2 regions of the Nocardioides sambongensis genome follow, and region 2 is predicted to be linked to the other one. Evidence: predicted binding sites of a transcription regulator. Region 2 holds the regulator's gene; the other holds the start of a gene.

What was found. The regulator HrcA, encoded in region 2, represses chaperone genes, less so after heat shock. The targets are predictions, from matches to a motif close to TTGGCACTCGNNNNNNNCGAGTGCCAA.
Region 1: groES (co-chaperone GroES) is a predicted target of HrcA. The motif match lies at 3,121-3,147, and genes of this name have one in related genera.

What each region holds. Positions count from the first base shown of each region.
Region 1 covers NZ_CP041091.1:144,206-151,853, forward strand. Annotated here, with positions in the region: gene FIV43_RS00735 (AMP-binding protein) at 1-416, shown strand, start outside; gene FIV43_RS21290 (AMP-binding enzyme) at 407-643, shown strand; gene FIV43_RS00740 (acyl-CoA dehydrogenase family protein) at 670-1,887, shown strand; gene FIV43_RS00745 (class I SAM-dependent methyltransferase) at 1,907-3,082, opposite strand; gene groES (co-chaperone GroES) at 3,303-3,599, shown strand; gene groL (chaperonin GroEL) at 3,686-5,308, shown strand; gene FIV43_RS00760 (hypothetical protein) at 5,560-6,252, opposite strand; gene FIV43_RS00765 (hypothetical protein) at 6,256-7,128, opposite strand; gene FIV43_RS00770 (ATP-binding cassette domain-containing protein) at 7,068-7,648, opposite strand, start outside.
Region 2 covers NZ_CP041091.1:1,557,785-1,565,432, reverse strand. Annotated here, with positions in the region: gene FIV43_RS07325 (TM2 domain-containing protein) at 1-402, shown strand, start outside; gene FIV43_RS07320 (DUF3097 domain-containing protein) at 426-1,289, opposite strand; gene FIV43_RS07315 (MBL fold metallo-hydrolase) at 1,343-2,188, opposite strand; gene FIV43_RS07310 (hypothetical protein) at 2,220-2,957, opposite strand; gene hrcA (heat-inducible transcriptional repressor HrcA) at 3,126-4,142, shown strand; gene dnaJ (molecular chaperone DnaJ) at 4,160-5,326, shown strand; gene FIV43_RS07295 (16S rRNA (uracil(1498)-N(3))-methyltransferase) at 5,361-6,104, shown strand; gene FIV43_RS07290 (Gmad2 immunoglobulin-like domain-containing protein) at 6,129-7,109, opposite strand; gene FIV43_RS07285 (Gmad2 immunoglobulin-like domain-containing protein) at 7,165-7,648, opposite strand, start outside.

The sequences.
Region 1 (7,648 bases), 1.4 Mb from region 2:
CCCGGATCTTCGAGGGCTACGGGCTCTCGGAGACCTCGCCGTCGGCCACCGTCAACCAGCGTGTCTACGGCGCCCGCCCCGGCACCGTCGGACACCCCCTGTGGGGCGTCGAGGTCGAGATCGCCGAGGCCGACGTCCAGGACCGGATCGTGCTGCTCGGGCCGGGGGAGAGCGGGGAGGTCGTGGTCCGTGGCCACAACGTCTTCGCCGGCTACCTCGACGACCCGACCGCCTCGGCCGCGGTGCTGGTCGACGGCTGGTTCCGCACCGGTGACATCGGCGTCAAGGACCCCGAGGGCTTCGTCAGCATCGTGGACCGGCTGAAGGACCTGGTGATCCGCGGCGGCTACAACGTCTACCCCGCGAGGTCGAGGAGGCGCTCGCCCGCCACCCGGCCGTCGCGCAGGTGGCTGTGATCGGCGTGCCGGACCCGGTCCACGGCGAGGAGGTCTGTGCCGTCGTCGTACCGAGCCCGGGTGCGGTGGTCGAGGCCGACGAGCTGCGCGCCTGGGCCCAGGAGCGCCTGGGGCGGCACAAGTACCCCCGCCTGGTCGAGGTGGTCGACGAGCTCCCGCTCGGGCCCTCGCACAAGGTGCTCAAGCGCGAGCTCCGGGCCCGGTTCACCCCGGCCGTCCAGTCCTGACCGACCCCCGCACCACCGTCCGCGGCGTGCCCCGCACGCCCACCGAGGAGAAGAACACACGCATGGACCTGCAGCTGAACCAGGAAGAGCGAGAGATCCGCCAGTGGGTGCGCTCGTTCGTCACCAAGGAGATCCTGCCGCTGGAGCCCGAGGCGCTGGCCCGGGAACGGCGCCACGAGCCCGGGGTCACCGAGGCGGAGATGCGCGCCCTCCAGGACAAGGCCCGGGCGGCCGGCTTCTTCGGCGTCCAGACGCCCGAGGAGTACGGCGGCATGGGGCTCGGCGCCGTGATGACCGCCCTGATCGAGGTGGAGCTGGGACGGTCGTTCATCCCGTTCCGGTTCGCCGGCGAGGCCGACAACATCCTCTTCGACGCCAACGACGAGCAGCGCGAGCGCTACCTGGTGCCGACCATCGAGGGGGACCGTCGCTCCTGCTTCGCGATCACCGAGCCCGGCGCCGGCTCGGACGCCCGCGCGATCCGCACCAGTGCGGTCCGGGACGGCGACGAGTGGGTGATCAACGGAGAGAAGACCTTCATCACCCGCGGCAACGAGGCCGACTTCACCATGGTCTTCGCGGTCACCGACCCCGAGAAGCACAAGGCCGGCCAGACCGGCGAGTCGGTCACCTGCTTCCTGGTCGACCGCGACCAGGGCTGGCGCTCGGAGTACATCGACACGATGGGTGAGTGGGGGCCGGCCTCCCTGGTCTTCGAGGACGTGCGGGTGCCGCACAGCGCCATCCTCGGCGAGGAGGGCAAGGGCTTCGCGATGGCGATGCGCTGGATCGGGAAGGGCCGCTACCTGCTGCCCGCCCGCGCGCTCGGTGCCTGCGAGCGACTGGTCGAGATGGCCATGGACCACGCCCGCAACCGGGTCACCTTCGGCAAGCCGATCGCCGAGCGTCAGGCGATCCAGTGGATGATCGCCGACTCCGCCACCGACATCGAGGCGTTGCGCTGGCTGGTGCTCGGTGCCGCCTGGCAGGTCGACGCGGGCAACGACTCGCGCCAGCTGCAGTCGATGGCCAAGCTGTTCGGTGGCGTCCGGGCCAACGAGATCGTGGACCGGATGCTCCAAGTGCACGGCGGGATGGGGTACACCCGCGAGCTCCCGCTGGAGCGCTGGTACCGCGAGCTGCGGCTGCTGCGGATCTACGAGGGCACCGACGAGATCCAGCGCCGCACCATCGCCCGCAACCTGCTCGCCGGCCACGCGTCGGTGCGCGGGCACCTGGGCTGAGCTGAGCCCGGTCGGCTGCTCAGATCGGCTCGACCAGCAACGCCGTACCCGCCCCGGCCACCCGGGTCAGCACCAGGGTGGCCGGGGTGTCACCGCGCAGCGCGAGGCGCTGGCGGAGCTGCTCGGGGACGACGTCGACGCCGCGCTTCTTGATGGTCAGCGAGCCGATCCCGCGCTCGCGCAGCGCCGCCTTGAGCTGCTTCTCCCGGTAGGGCAGCTCCTCGAGCACCCGGTAGCCGCGGGCGAAGGGGGTGTGGAAGGCGGCGGCCGAGGTCACGTAGGCGATCTTCGGGTCGACCAGCCGCCCGAGCACCCCGACGGCGACCGCAGTGACCAGCCCGGCCCGGATCACCGCACCGTCCGGCTCGTAGAGATAGCTGTCGACCGGACCGGCGCCGACCTCGGCCGGCCCCGGGTCGTCCTCGTCGGTGATCGAGGCCAGCCCGCCCGCGCCGATGAGGGTGGCGCGACGCCGGACGGTCGCGGTGCGTCCGGACCACAGCGCCGCCTCCTTCACCTCGCCGTGGTCGCTGACCCACTCGGCCTCGACGCCGTCGGGCACCAGGTCGTGGGGGATGCCGGGCGCCACCTTCACGCAGGCGTCGCGCTGCAGCAGGCCCTCCACCCAGCTCCACGGCGGGGTCCAGTCCTCGGCCCGGAACGTGCGTCCGGCCCCGCTGCGGCGGGCCGGGTCGGCGAAGGCGAGGTCGAAGGGAGTGTGGTCCACCTCGGTGGCGTCGGCGACCTGGACGGCGCCGGGCAGGTCGAGCGCGGCCAGGTTGGCGCGGGCCACGGCCACTCGGACGGGGTCCTGGTCCACCCCGGCGCAGATCAGGCCGGCCCGGGCGGCGGCGATCAGGTCGCCGCCGATGCCGCAGCCGAGGTCGATCACGGTCCTCGCTCCGAAGGCGGCGAACCGCGCCGCACGGTGCTCGGCCACCGCCGACCGGGTGGCCTGCTCGAGAGCGTCCGGGGTGAAGTACATCCGTTCGGCGAGCTCCCCGAACTTGGCGGTCGCAGCCGCACGGAGCGACACCTGGGTGAGGGCCGCGGCGGCGCGCTCGGGTGTGGTGGTCCGGCGCAGCAGCGTGCTCACCCGCAGCTCGGCCTCGCCGGCGAGGAGGGCTGTCCGCGCCTGGTCGATGACCCGCTGGCCGTCGTCGGTGAGCAGCCATTCGAACGCCTCGAGGTCCACGCGGTCATCCTGCCAGCCGCCGGAGAAGCGGCCCCTCTCTGGCACTCGTTGACGGTGAGTGCTAGTTTCGTCTTGGCACTCTCGGACCGAGTGTGCCAGTGCTTGTGACGGAGTGCGACCCCCGCGACGGCGTACCCCATCCCAAGCCCCAACGTGGGAGGGCGGCCCTGCTCTCCAGAACAAGTCAGACAAGTTCTCAGCAGAGAAAGAGGTCGATCCCGTGTCGATCAACATCAAGCCCCTCGAGGACCGCATCGTCGTCAAGCCCCTCGACGCCGAGCAGACCACGGCCTCCGGCCTGGTCATCCCGGACACCGCCAAGGAGAAGCCGCAGGAGGGCGAGGTCCTCGCTGTCGGCGCCGGCCGCTGGAACGAGGACGGCGACGAGCGCATCCCCGTCGACGTCGCCGTGGGCGACAAGGTCATCTACAGCAAGTACGGCGGCACCGAGGTCAAGTACTCGGGCCAGGAGTACCTCATCCTGAGCGCGCGTGACGTGCTCGCGGTCATTTCCTGATTTCCGTTCCGGGTCGTGTGTCTGAGTCGTCGCGTTAGCGGTGTCTCGGGCACACGACCCGTTTCGCTTCCTTCGAAGGAGTAGTAATGCCGAAGATCCTGGAGTTCGACGAGGACGCACGGCGCTCGCTGGAGCGCGGTGTCGACGCGCTCGCGAACGCGGTCAAGGTGACGCTCGGCCCCAAGGGCCGCTACGTCGTCCTCGACAAGAAGTGGGGCGCCCCCACGATCACCAACGACGGTGTCACCGTCGCCCGCGACGTCGAGCTGGACGACCCGTTCGAGAACCTCGGTGCCCAGCTCACCAAGGAGGTCGCGACCAAGACCAACGACGTCGCCGGCGACGGTACGACGACCGCGACCGTCCTCGCCCAGGCGATGGTGCACGAGGGACTGCGCGCGGTCGCCGCCGGCGCCAACCCGATGGGCATCAAGCGCGGCATGGACGCGGCCGCGGCCGCGGTCTCCGAGGCGCTCCTCAAGTCCGCCCGTGAGGTCGAGTCCCGCGAGGACATGGCCTCGGTGGCGACGATCTCGAGCCGCGACAGCCACATCGGCGACCTGCTCGCCGAGTCCTTCGACAAGGTCGGCAAGGACGGCGTGATCACGGTCGAGGAGTCCAACACCCTGGGCACCGAGCTCGAGTTCACCGAGGGCATGCAGTTCGACAAGGGCTACCTCTCGGCCTACTTCGTGACCGACCAGGAGCGCATGGAGGCCGTCCTCGACGACCCCTACATCCTGCTGCACCAGGGGAAGATCTCCTCGATCCAGGAGCTGCTGCCGCTGCTGGAGAAGGTCATCGCCGCCGGCAAGCCGCTCTTCATCCTCGCCGAGGACGTCGAGGGCGAGGCGCTCTCCACCCTGGTGGTCAACAAGATCCGCGGCACCTTCAACGCCGTCGCGGTGAAGAGCCCCGCCTTCGGTGACCGCCGCAAGGCGATGATGCAGGACATCGCGGTCCTCACCGGTGGCCAGGTCGTGGCCCCCGAGGTCGGTCTCAAGCTCGACCAGGTCGGTCTCGAGGTGCTGGGCCAGGCCCGGCGCGTGGTGATCACCAAGGACAACACCACCATCGTCGACGGCGCCGGTGACTCCGCGCAGGTCGAGGGCCGGGTCAACCAGATCAAGGCCGAGATCGAGTCCACCGACTCCGACTGGGACCGCGAGAAGCTCCAGGAGCGCCTCGCGAAGCTGGCCGGCGGCGTGTGCGTGATCAAGGTCGGCGCCGCCACCGAGGTGGAGCTGAAGGAGAAGAAGCACCGCATCGAGGACGCTGTCTCCGCGACCCGCGCCGCGATCGAGGAGGGCATCGTGCCCGGCGGTGGTTCCGCGCTGATCCACGCGGTCTCCGCGCTGGACAACGACCTCGACCTCTCCGGCGACGAGGCCGTCGGCGTCCGGATCGTGCGCAAGTCCGCGGACGAGCCGCTGCGCTGGATCGCCGAGAACGGCGGCGTCAACGGCTACGTGGTGACCACCAAGGTCCGCGAGCTCGGCGTCGGCAACGGCTACAACGCCGCCACCGAGGAGTACGGCGACCTGGTCGCCCAGGGCGTCCTGGACCCGGTCAAGGTGACCCGCTCCGCGCTGGTCAACGCCACCTCCATCGCGGCGATGCTGCTCACCACCGAGACCCTCGTGGTGGACAAGCCCGAGGAGGAGGACGAGTCCGCCGCGGCCGGTCACGGTCACGGTCACGGCCACTGAGGTCTTTCCTCACTCGCATCACCACTGCGGCCCCGCTCCGGTTGGAGCGGGGCCGCGGTGCGTTCGGGGGTGCGGGTTTCACCGGCTGGCCGGTGAAACCCGCACGACACGCCGAGGCGCACCGGCGTGTCGTGCGGGTTTCGGCCGACAGGTTCGCCCGATCGCACCGGAGGTCAGCGTCGCTCGGTGGAGCGTGCCGGAGGGTTCACCGCGACACCTCGTCACCGCGACACCTCGTCAGGGCGACGCCGTCAGCGCGACCCGGACCGCTGCCGCGAACGGCCCTGCCGCGACGTCGCCCTCCCGGAAGGGCTGACGCTCCGGCCGCCCGGGCCCGCCGACGACCGGGCCCGGCGGCCGCGTTCGAGGGGTCCGAGCAGCAGCAGGATGGCGAGCAGGCCGACGCCGGCGAGCGTGCTCCAGAAGATGACGAGGTCCTCGGAGAGCGCCGGCGGGGGGAGCGGTGACCGGGCGTCGATGAACATGGTCACCACCGTCGGCGCGATCCCGGACAGCACCACCGCGGAGGCCACTGCGCCTCCCGGCTGTGGCACACGGCGCCGCAGCGCGAGTCCGCTCGCCAGCACCGTGGCCCCGAGGGCCCCGAGGACGACGAGCCAGTCCTTCGTGGCGTCGGCATCTCCGACGGTGTCGACCGAGACGGCGCTCACCAGGATCAAGCCGGCTCCGAGCGGTAGCCCGGCCGCCAGCACCCGGGCCGAACCCGCCCAGCGTCCGCCGCGCGGTGTCACGTCGACCACCGCGGCCGCCGGTTCGTCCACCAGGAGGCCAGCGGAGGCTGCCGCAAGCAGAGCGACCAGCGGGAGACCGAGCGTGGCGGTCTCCGCCCACCTGTGCACCATCGCGGCCACCAGTCCACCCATCGCGAGCAGGGCGATCACGGCGCGCCAGTGGACCGCCCGGAGCAGATACCAGGCCGCCACCGCTCACTCCGAGGACGGGTAGGGCAGTGGTTCGGAGATCATCAGGTGGTCCACCCCGGTCATGATCGCCAGGGTGACGAACACTGCGGCCAGACCGAGGAGCCCCAGCAGCGACCACCGCAGGCGGGCGGTGCGTGCCGCACGGTCGTGCCACACGGCGCCGCCGGCGGCCAGGCCGCAGAGGGTGACCAGGTAGAGCAGGTACCAGACCGGGTTGCCGGCCATGATCGCCTGCGCATAGTGCGGGATGCCCTGATAGGCGTCCTCGGTCATCGTCCCGGTGTGGAACATCGCCCACGGCGCGAAGAGTCGGAACTCGTTGTGCTCGCCGTACTGCAGTGCGCCGCCGAGCAGGTAGACGACGGCGACGACGGCGACGACGGTGACGGTCGGCGCGCCGGGGAAGCGCAGCCAGCGACCGGACAGCACGCCGAGCAACGCGGCGCCGAGGCAGGCCACAGGTGCGCCGGCGAGCATGATGCTCCACACGTCGATGTCGCGCATCGTGCCGAACCAGAGCTCGTCGGGGTGCGCCGGCCTCACCGCGAGGATGGCGAACACCTCGGCGATCCACAGCATCCCGGCGGCGAACGGCACCGAGCAGCTGCCGATGACGGCGAGCGTACGGCGAGCCTCGCCCTGCGGAGCGGTCACCATCGCCTCGACGGCCACCTCGGTCGAGCGGGTCAGCCGGGCGGCCACCACCAGGCTGGGCAACCCGATGAAGAACGCGGGGATGATGGTGAACGCCATCAGGGCGTCGGTGAAGTCCTTGTCGTTGGTCAGGTGGATCGCGAGTGTGAGGCCGTAGGCGATCAGCACACCGACGATGAAGAGCGGGTGTCGGGCGAAGCGCTTGGCCTCGATCGCGACCATGTCGCGGAGGGTGCCACGTCCGGTCGCGGGCAGGGTGGTGGCCACGGTTGTCTCCAGGTGGTGAGGGAACGGTCAGACGGCCTGGGCCGAGGCCCCGGGCCCGAGCATGAGCAGGTAGGCGTCCTCCAGCGTCGGCTCAGCGGCCTCCGCCAGGTCGGGCCGAGGTCCCCGACGACGCGGTGGCGGCCGGTCCCGGTCCGCCAGGAGACGACCGCGTCCGGGACCTCGCGGTCGGTCAGCCAGACGCGCCCCGCGGCAGTGCCGACCAGGTCGGTGACCGAGCCGTCGAAGCGAACCCGTCCGTCGGCGAGCACGATCACCCGCTCGCAGAGGGCGGCCACGTCCTCGGTCTGGTGGGTGGACAGCACCACCGTCGCCTCACTGCCCAGCACCGAGAGGGTACGACGCAGCTGGGCCCGCTGGGTCGGGTCGAGGCCGGTCGTCGGCTCGTCCAGGAGCAGCAGCCGCGGCCGGCCGAGCAGCGCCTGGGCCAAGCCCACCCTTCGTCGCTGACCTCCGG
Region 2 (7,648 bases):
GGCGAGCCCGGGGAGGACCGGCACTACGAGCCCTACGAGCCCTACGACCCGACCGCGCGGGGCCCGCACGTCCCGCCGCCGGTGGGCTACCCGGTGCCCGGGTGGCAGTACGGTCTCGACCCGGCGACCGGGCTCCCGCTCTCGGACAAGTCGAAGGTGGCGGCCGGCCTGCTGCAGATGCTGCTGCCGCTGATCGGGATCGCCGGCGTCGGTCGCCTCTACGCCGGGCACGTCGGGATCGGGCTGGTCCAGCTGCTGGGGGTGCTGGTCGGCTACCTGCTGATCTGTGTCGTGATCGGCATCCTGGTGGTGCCGGCGATGCTGCTGTGGTCCTTCGTCGACGGCATCGTCATCCTCGCCTCGAGCCATCCCCGCGACGGCTCCGGCCGGGTCATGCGCTGAGCTGATCCGCCCCGGACGCCGGATCAGGGCACGGTGACGAAGTCGATCAGCTCCTCGACCCGACCGAGCAGCGCCGGCTCGAGGTCGGCGTAGGAGCCCACCTTCGACAGGATGTGCTTCCAGGCTCGGGCGATGTCGGCCTGGTCGCGGTGCGGCCAGCCGAGCTGTTGGCAGATGCCCTTCTTCCACTCGATCGACCGCGGCACCGTCGGCCACGCCTCCAGGCCGAGCCGCTGCGGCTTGACCGCCTGCCAGACGTCGACGAAGGGGTGCCCGACGATCAGCACGTCCTTGCCGTGCGGTCCACGGGCGATGGCGTCGGCGATCCGCGACTCCTTCGACCCCCGGACCAGGTGGTCGACGAGCACGCCGACCCGACGCTGCGGACCGGGCTTGAACGAGACCAGGTGATCGGCCAGGTCGTCGACACCGCCGAGGTACTCCACGACCACGCCCTCGATCCGCAGGTCGTCGCCCCACACCTTCTCGACCAGCTCGGCATCGTGGCGGCCCTCGACGAAGATCCGACTCGCCCGTGCGACCCGCGCCTTGGCGTCGTGCACCGCGATGGAGCCGCTCGCGGTGCGGGTCGGCTTGGCCGGAGCCGTGGTCCGGACGGGTGCGGTGAGGACCACCGGCCTGCCCTCCAGCAGGAACCCGGGCCCGAGCGGGAAGGTACGGCGCTTGCCGCGCCGGTCCTCCAGGGTGACCGTGTGCAGGTCGCGGTCGACGCCGACGATCTCGCCGCACCAGTCGGTGGTGACCTCCTCGACCACGAGCCCGTGGTCGGCCGGCGCCTCGGTCGCGCGGCCGCGCTTGGGCACTTTCCAGTCGCCGGCCAGGACATCGGTTCCGTATCGATCCACCACGACGTACGAACCTCTCATCGACCGAGCGCGCAGCGCCGCATTTCGCTCGGCGGGTGGTGAAACGGTCGGCGCTACACCAGCGGCAGGCGCCGCTGTGAGCGCGGCAGCTGCTCGTAGCCGCGGGCGATGGCCTGCCCGAGCGCCTCGGTGGGCAGCGGCCAGGACGCCGCGGCGAGGGCCTCGTCCTGCGGCACTCCGCGTGAAGCCAGGTCGCGGATCGTCTCGGCGACGGTGCCGAGGTCGCCGCGCTGCTCCTCGACGAATGCGGTGTCCACCACCGCGCCGTGTCCCGGAACCACCACCGACGCCGGCGTGGTCAGTCCGAGCAGCAGGTCCAGCGTCAACGGCCAGTCCAGGGGCCAGGAGTCGGCGCCGTACGCCGGTGGGGCGGACTCCTCGACCAGGTCGCCGGCGAGCAGCACGTCCACGTCGGGGATGCGGACGACCAGGTCGCCGGCGGTGTGGCCCCGGCCCGGGTGGACCAGCTCGACCTGCCGGTCGCCCAGATCGAGCACCGCGGCGCTGGAGAAGGTCCGGTCGGCGGGCCGGATGCTGGTGGCGACGACCTCCGCGCCCCGCGGGTCCGTGGAGTCGCGGTAGAGCGCCTGGATCCGCTCGCCGGCCGCGACGGTCCGTTCGGCGGCGACCTCGTGGGCGTGCACCGGGAGCTCGCCGTACTGCTCGATGAAGGTGGCGTTGCCGAAGGTGTGGTCGAAGTGCTCATGGGTGTTCACCACGGCGACCGGCCCGCCGCGGTCGAGCGTGCGCAGGGCGTCGACCACCTCGAGGGCGGCGACGCCGGACCCGTGGGTGTCGACCACCACCAGGCCGCGCTCGCCACCGATCGCGGTGACGTTCAGGTCGAGCCAGGGGTGTCGCAGCACCCAGACCCGGTCGGCGATCTCGGTGAAGCTCACCTCGACGACGCTACCGCGCCGGCCGCACCTGCTAGCACAGACCGGCGTGCAGACCGTCGCGGAGCATCTCGCCGAGCTCGTACGGCGAGGCCGCGCGCTCGGGGAAGTCGATGCGCCGGCGGTGCGCGCCGTTCGTGTCGACCCACTCGAGGTCGACGCCGGCCGGGTCGAGGTCGCGCAGGGCGACGCCGATCACGTCGGCCAGCCGGGTGTCGGACATGGTCGCGACGGCGCGGCGCAGCTCGTCCTGGTGCGAGGAGTTGGTGTGCTCGACCGAGCGCTGGAGGTAGCCGCGGTTGAGCGTGTGCGCCGGGGAGTCGAAGGCCGGCAGCGGGACCCGGAACTGGCTGCCCGGGGCGTCGTCGCGGGAGAGGAGCACGAAGTTGACGTGCAGGGTGACCACCGCCTGCACCTCCTCGCAGCAGCCGCAGGTCTCCTGGCCGGTGGTCTCCAGCCGGCCGGACAGGGTGAGGCTGGCGGTCCGGGAGGCGGCGCCGGGCCGGCCGAGGCCGCTGGCGACGGTGAGCAGTGCGCTGCGGCCCTCCATGCCGGCCATCGCGAGGGCGGACCCGGTCGGGCAGGCGAAGACCGGCCGGCCCTCGGCGTCCTCCATGGTGAGGACGGCGCGGTCGGCGTCGTCGATGCCGGCGGTGATGTCGTCGACGCCGTCCACCACCAGCTGGACCTCGGCGGGGCACGCGAGGATGCTGCGTGCTGCGGCCGCCAGGCGGTCGGCGTCGACTCGGGTCGCGTTCTGCTCGACAGTCACCGTTACCTCCGATTGGTTTAGGTGAGCCTAACCTACAGACCGGGCCGGGGTCACCCAAACGCCCGTCCCGCTGGGTGGACCGGCGCCGCCGACGTGGCGGCTGGTGGACGCGGCGCTAGACTTGGCACTCAGTCGGGCGGAGTGCCAACGCGAACGCGGGAGGTGGGCATGCAGGAGGACCGCAGGCTCGCTGTGCTCCGGGCCATCGTGGAGGACTACGTGGCCACCGAGGAGCCGGTGGGATCCAAGGCGCTCGTCGAGCGGCACGGCCTCAACGTCTCGCCCGCCACGATCCGCAACGACATGGCCGCGCTGGAGGACGAGGGATACCTGACCCAGCCGCACACCAGTGCCGGCCGGGTGCCCACCGACAAGGGCTACCGGCTCTTCGTGGACCGGCTCACCACGGTGCGCCCGATGAGCACGGCCGAGCGCCGGGCGATCTCGGCGCTGCTGGACGGGGCCGTCGACCTCGACGACGTGATCAACCGCTCGGTGCGGCTGCTCGCCCAGCTCACCCGGCAGGTGGCGGTCGTGCAGTATCCGGTGCTGTCCCGCTCGACGGTCCGGCACGTGGAGATCGTGGCGATGACGCCGACCCGGCTGCTGACCGTGCTGATCCTCTCCACCGGCCGCGTCGAGCAGCGCCTGGTCGAGCTGGTGGAGGAGATCGGCGACGAGGGGCTCACCCGCCTGCGCTCCCGGATCAACCTCGCCGCCACCGGCGAGACGATCGGGGAGGCGATCACGGCGCTGGGCGACCTCGCCGACGCCGCGGAGCCGGCCGATCCCGCGACGACCGCCGTGGTCGCCGCACTGGTGGAGGCGATGAGCGACCACCGCTCCGACGAGCGGATCGTGGTCGGCGGCACCGCCAACCTGGCCCGCTTCGGCGACAGCTTCGACACCGCGATCCGCCCGCTGCTGGAGGCGCTGGAGGAGCAGGTCATCCTGCTCAAGCTGCTCGGCGAGGCGAACTCCGGCGGAGCCCTCACCGTGCGGATCGGCGCCGAGGGGCCCTTCCAGGAGCTCGCCGCGACCAGTGTGGTCGCCACCGGCTACGGCCCCGGCGACGGACTGGCCTCCCTCGGTGTGGTCGGCCCCACCCGGATGGACTACCCGAACACGATGGCGGCGGTCCGCGCCGTCGCGCGCTATGTCTCGCGCATCCTCGACGAGAGCTGAAAGGCTGATTCCCGACCGTGTCCCAGGACCTCTACGAGCTCCTCGGCGTCGACCGTGACGCCGACGCCGACACCCTGAAGAAGGCGTACCGCAAGCTGGCCCGCCAGCTGCACCCCGACGTCAACCCCGACCCCGAGAGCCAGGAGCGCTTCAAGCAGGTCTCCGCGGCCTACGAGGTGCTCTCCGACCCGCAGAAGCGTGCTGCCTACGACCGCGGCGGAGACCCGTTCAGCGGTGGTTTCGGCGGCGGCCAGGGCGCCGGCTTCTCGTTCACCGACATCATGGACGCGTTCTTCGGCGGTGCCGCCGGCGGCGGCGCCGGCGGACGGGGACCCCGATCCCGGGTACGCCGCGGCCAGGACGCGCTGATCCGTCTGGAGGTCGACCTCGCCGAGGCCGCCTTCGGCGTCGCGCGCGAGCTCAAGGTGGACACCGCGGTCCGCTGCACCACGTGCGGGGGCGAGGGAGCGGCGCCGGGCACCGAGCCGGTCGGCTGCGAGACCTGCCACGGGAGCGGTGAGATCGCGCACGTGCAGCGCTCTTTCCTCGGTGAGGTGCGCACCCTGCGGCCCTGCCCGTCGTGCCGTGGATACGGCTCGGTGATCGCCGACCCGTGCCGCGACTGCTCCGGCGACGGCCGGGTCCGCTCGCGTCGCACGCTGACCGTGAAGATCCCCGCCGGTGTGGACACCGGCACCCGGGTCCAGCTCACCGAGCAGGGCGAGGTGGGGCCGGGCGGAGGACCCGCAGGCGACCTCTACGTCGAGATCCACGTCGCTCCGCACGACACCTTCACCCGGCACGGCAACGACCTGCACTGCACGGTCACCGTGCCGATGACCGCGGCGGCGCTGGGCACCGAGCTGACCCTGCCCACGCTCGAGGCGGACATCGAGCAGGGCGCCGGCTCCGGGGTGGAGACCGAGTTCCAGCTCGACATCCCCGCCGGGACCCAGTCCGGGCACGAGGTCGTGCTGCGCGGCCGCGGAGTCCCGGGTCTGCGGGGCGGGCGCGGCGACCTGGTGGTGACCGTGGGCGTGGAGACCCCGACCCGCCTCGACGACCGTCAGGAGGAGCTGCTCCGCGAGCTCGCCGGGTTGCGCGACGAGGAGCAGCCCACCGGGGACGTGCGACCGGCCCACAAGTCGGTCTTCGGCCGCCTGCGCGACGCGTTCAGCCACTGAGGCCCACCGGGCCGCGTCAGGATCGGAGCCTCGGGTGACCCTCCCGCAGCACCTGGTGCCCGACCTCGCGAGCGCCACCGTCGGTGGCGAGATCGAGATCGACGGCGACGAGGCGCACCACGCCGTCGTCGTACGACGTCTGCGGGTGGGCGAGCGGGTCCAGCTCTGCGACGGTGTGGGGCGGGTCGCGACCGGCGAGGTGGCGCGGACGGCGAAGCGCTCGTTCGCGGTGACGGTGACCGGCATCGTCGACCATCCGGAGCCGACCCCGAGGATCACCGTCGTCCAGGCCCTCCCGAAGGGCGAGCGGGGCGAGCTGGCGGTCGAGGTGCTGACCGAGATCGGGGTGGCTCGGATCGTGCCGTGGGCGGCGGCCCGCAGCGTCGCGGTGTGGAAGGGCGAGCGCGCCGTCAAGTCGCAGGCGAAGTGGGCCGCGACCGCGCGCGAGGCCGCGAAGCAGTCGCGGCGCGCGTGGCACCCGGTGGTCGAGCCGCTGGCGAGCACGGACCTGGTGGCCGGGCTGATCGCCGCCGCGGGCCCGGCCGTCGTGCTGCACGAGGACGCGACAGCACCGCTCGCCGCGGTCGAGGTCCCGGCGCAGGGGGAGGCGCTCGTGGTGGTCGGCCCCGAGGGTGGGCTGACGGACCCCGAGATCGCCGCGTTCAGCGCCGCCGGGGCCGTGCCGGTGCGGCTCGGAGCCGAGGTGCTGCGCACCTCCACTGCCGGCGTGGCCGCGGTCGCCGCGCTGCTGGCCCGCACCGGTCGCTGGGGCGGCTGACGCAGCGCGCCCCGGCGACCCGGCTCACTCGACGGTGATCGCCTTGCTGTCCTCGGTCGGGCCGCCGCCCTCGCCGCCGGAGGGGTCGTCGGTGCTGGCGATCAACGTGTACTCGCCCGGAGCGACCCCGCTCAGGTCGATCGGTGCCGTCCACGGGTAGAGGCCGCCCATCCACCCCTCGGCCGTGGCGTTGGACCGGACCACCACCGCGCCGCCCGCGGTGACCAGCCGCCACGGCACGTTGGCCTCGAACGAGCTGGCCATCCCGGTCACCTCGAAGCCCCGCCCCGAGACCGGTGCGTCCACGCCGCCGATGATGTTGACCGACGCGAGGATCCGCAGCTCCGGCCGCGCCGTGGCCCCGCTCGGCACACCGAGGTAGTCCACCCGTTCTCCGTCGACCACGAAGTCCACCGGCGCCGCGGTGCGCTGCGTGGGGTCGTAGGAGTCCCCCTCCTGCACGGTCTGCAGGGTCCAGACCAACTGCTGGACGGCGAGCCGGGCCTGGGCCGCGGTCATGTCGCCGGGCCGGTCGGTCCAGGACCCGTCGGCGAGCTCGACGGTGAAGGTGCCCTTCTTGCCCACGCCGTCGAACGAGGCGCCGGCCAGGCTGTCCGTGGGCACCAACGTGCGGTAGTCGGGGTCGGTCGGCCCGTCCATCAGGGCCGTCACCGCGCCGTCCAGGGATGCCTCGGTGATCAGCTCGCGGTAGAGCCGCTGACCCTGCGGGGTGCGACCGACGAAGAACGGGGAGGCGATCTGGTCGCCCGCGGCCCGGTCGGTGGTGTCCTCGGTCCCGGCGGTCTCGGTCGCCGCCGGGGTGGTCGCGTCCGCCGTGGTCGTCTCCTCGGTGGGACTGGACTCGGCGGCGGGCGACGTCGCCGGGTCGTCCGCGTTCTCGCTGTCGTCACCACAGGCACTGAGCGCGCCGAGGGCGAGGACGGCAGCAGCGAGCCCCGGCACGGTGCGGCGCAGGTGCTGGCTGACGGAACGGTGGGGGCGCATCGGAACACTCCTTGGTGGTCGGGCGGTGGGTCGGTGCCGGCGACGCCGGCGGTGGTCAGGGAACGATCACGTCGCGGTCGTCGCGGAAGCGTGCGCGCACCGAGGTGGTCTCCCCGTCGTCGCGCACCTCGGCCACGAACCGGTAGGTGCCCGAGCCCAGTGTGGACACATCGATCGGCTCGGTGGACCAACCCGGTGCGCTCGGCGTGCCGCCGGCGCCGCCGGCCAGCACCTTGGTGGCCCGGCCACGTCGGACGATCCGTCCGTCGGCGTCGCTGAGCCGCCACCGGACCTGCTGGATGTAGGTGGCGACGGTGCCGGTGGCGCTGAAGCTCCCGCGGACCGCCTGCCCCTGGACGGGGTCGCTGACGTTCACCGGTGTCGTGACGCTGTAGCGCCGATCCCGCTCCACCGGTGCGGGCGCGGCGACACCGAGCACCGACCCGGCGCTCACGCCCCCGTGCTCGAAGCGCACCGGGACCGCGCGTCCCAGCGCGGCCTCCGCGGTGTAGACGGCCTGCTGCAGCCCGAGACGGGCC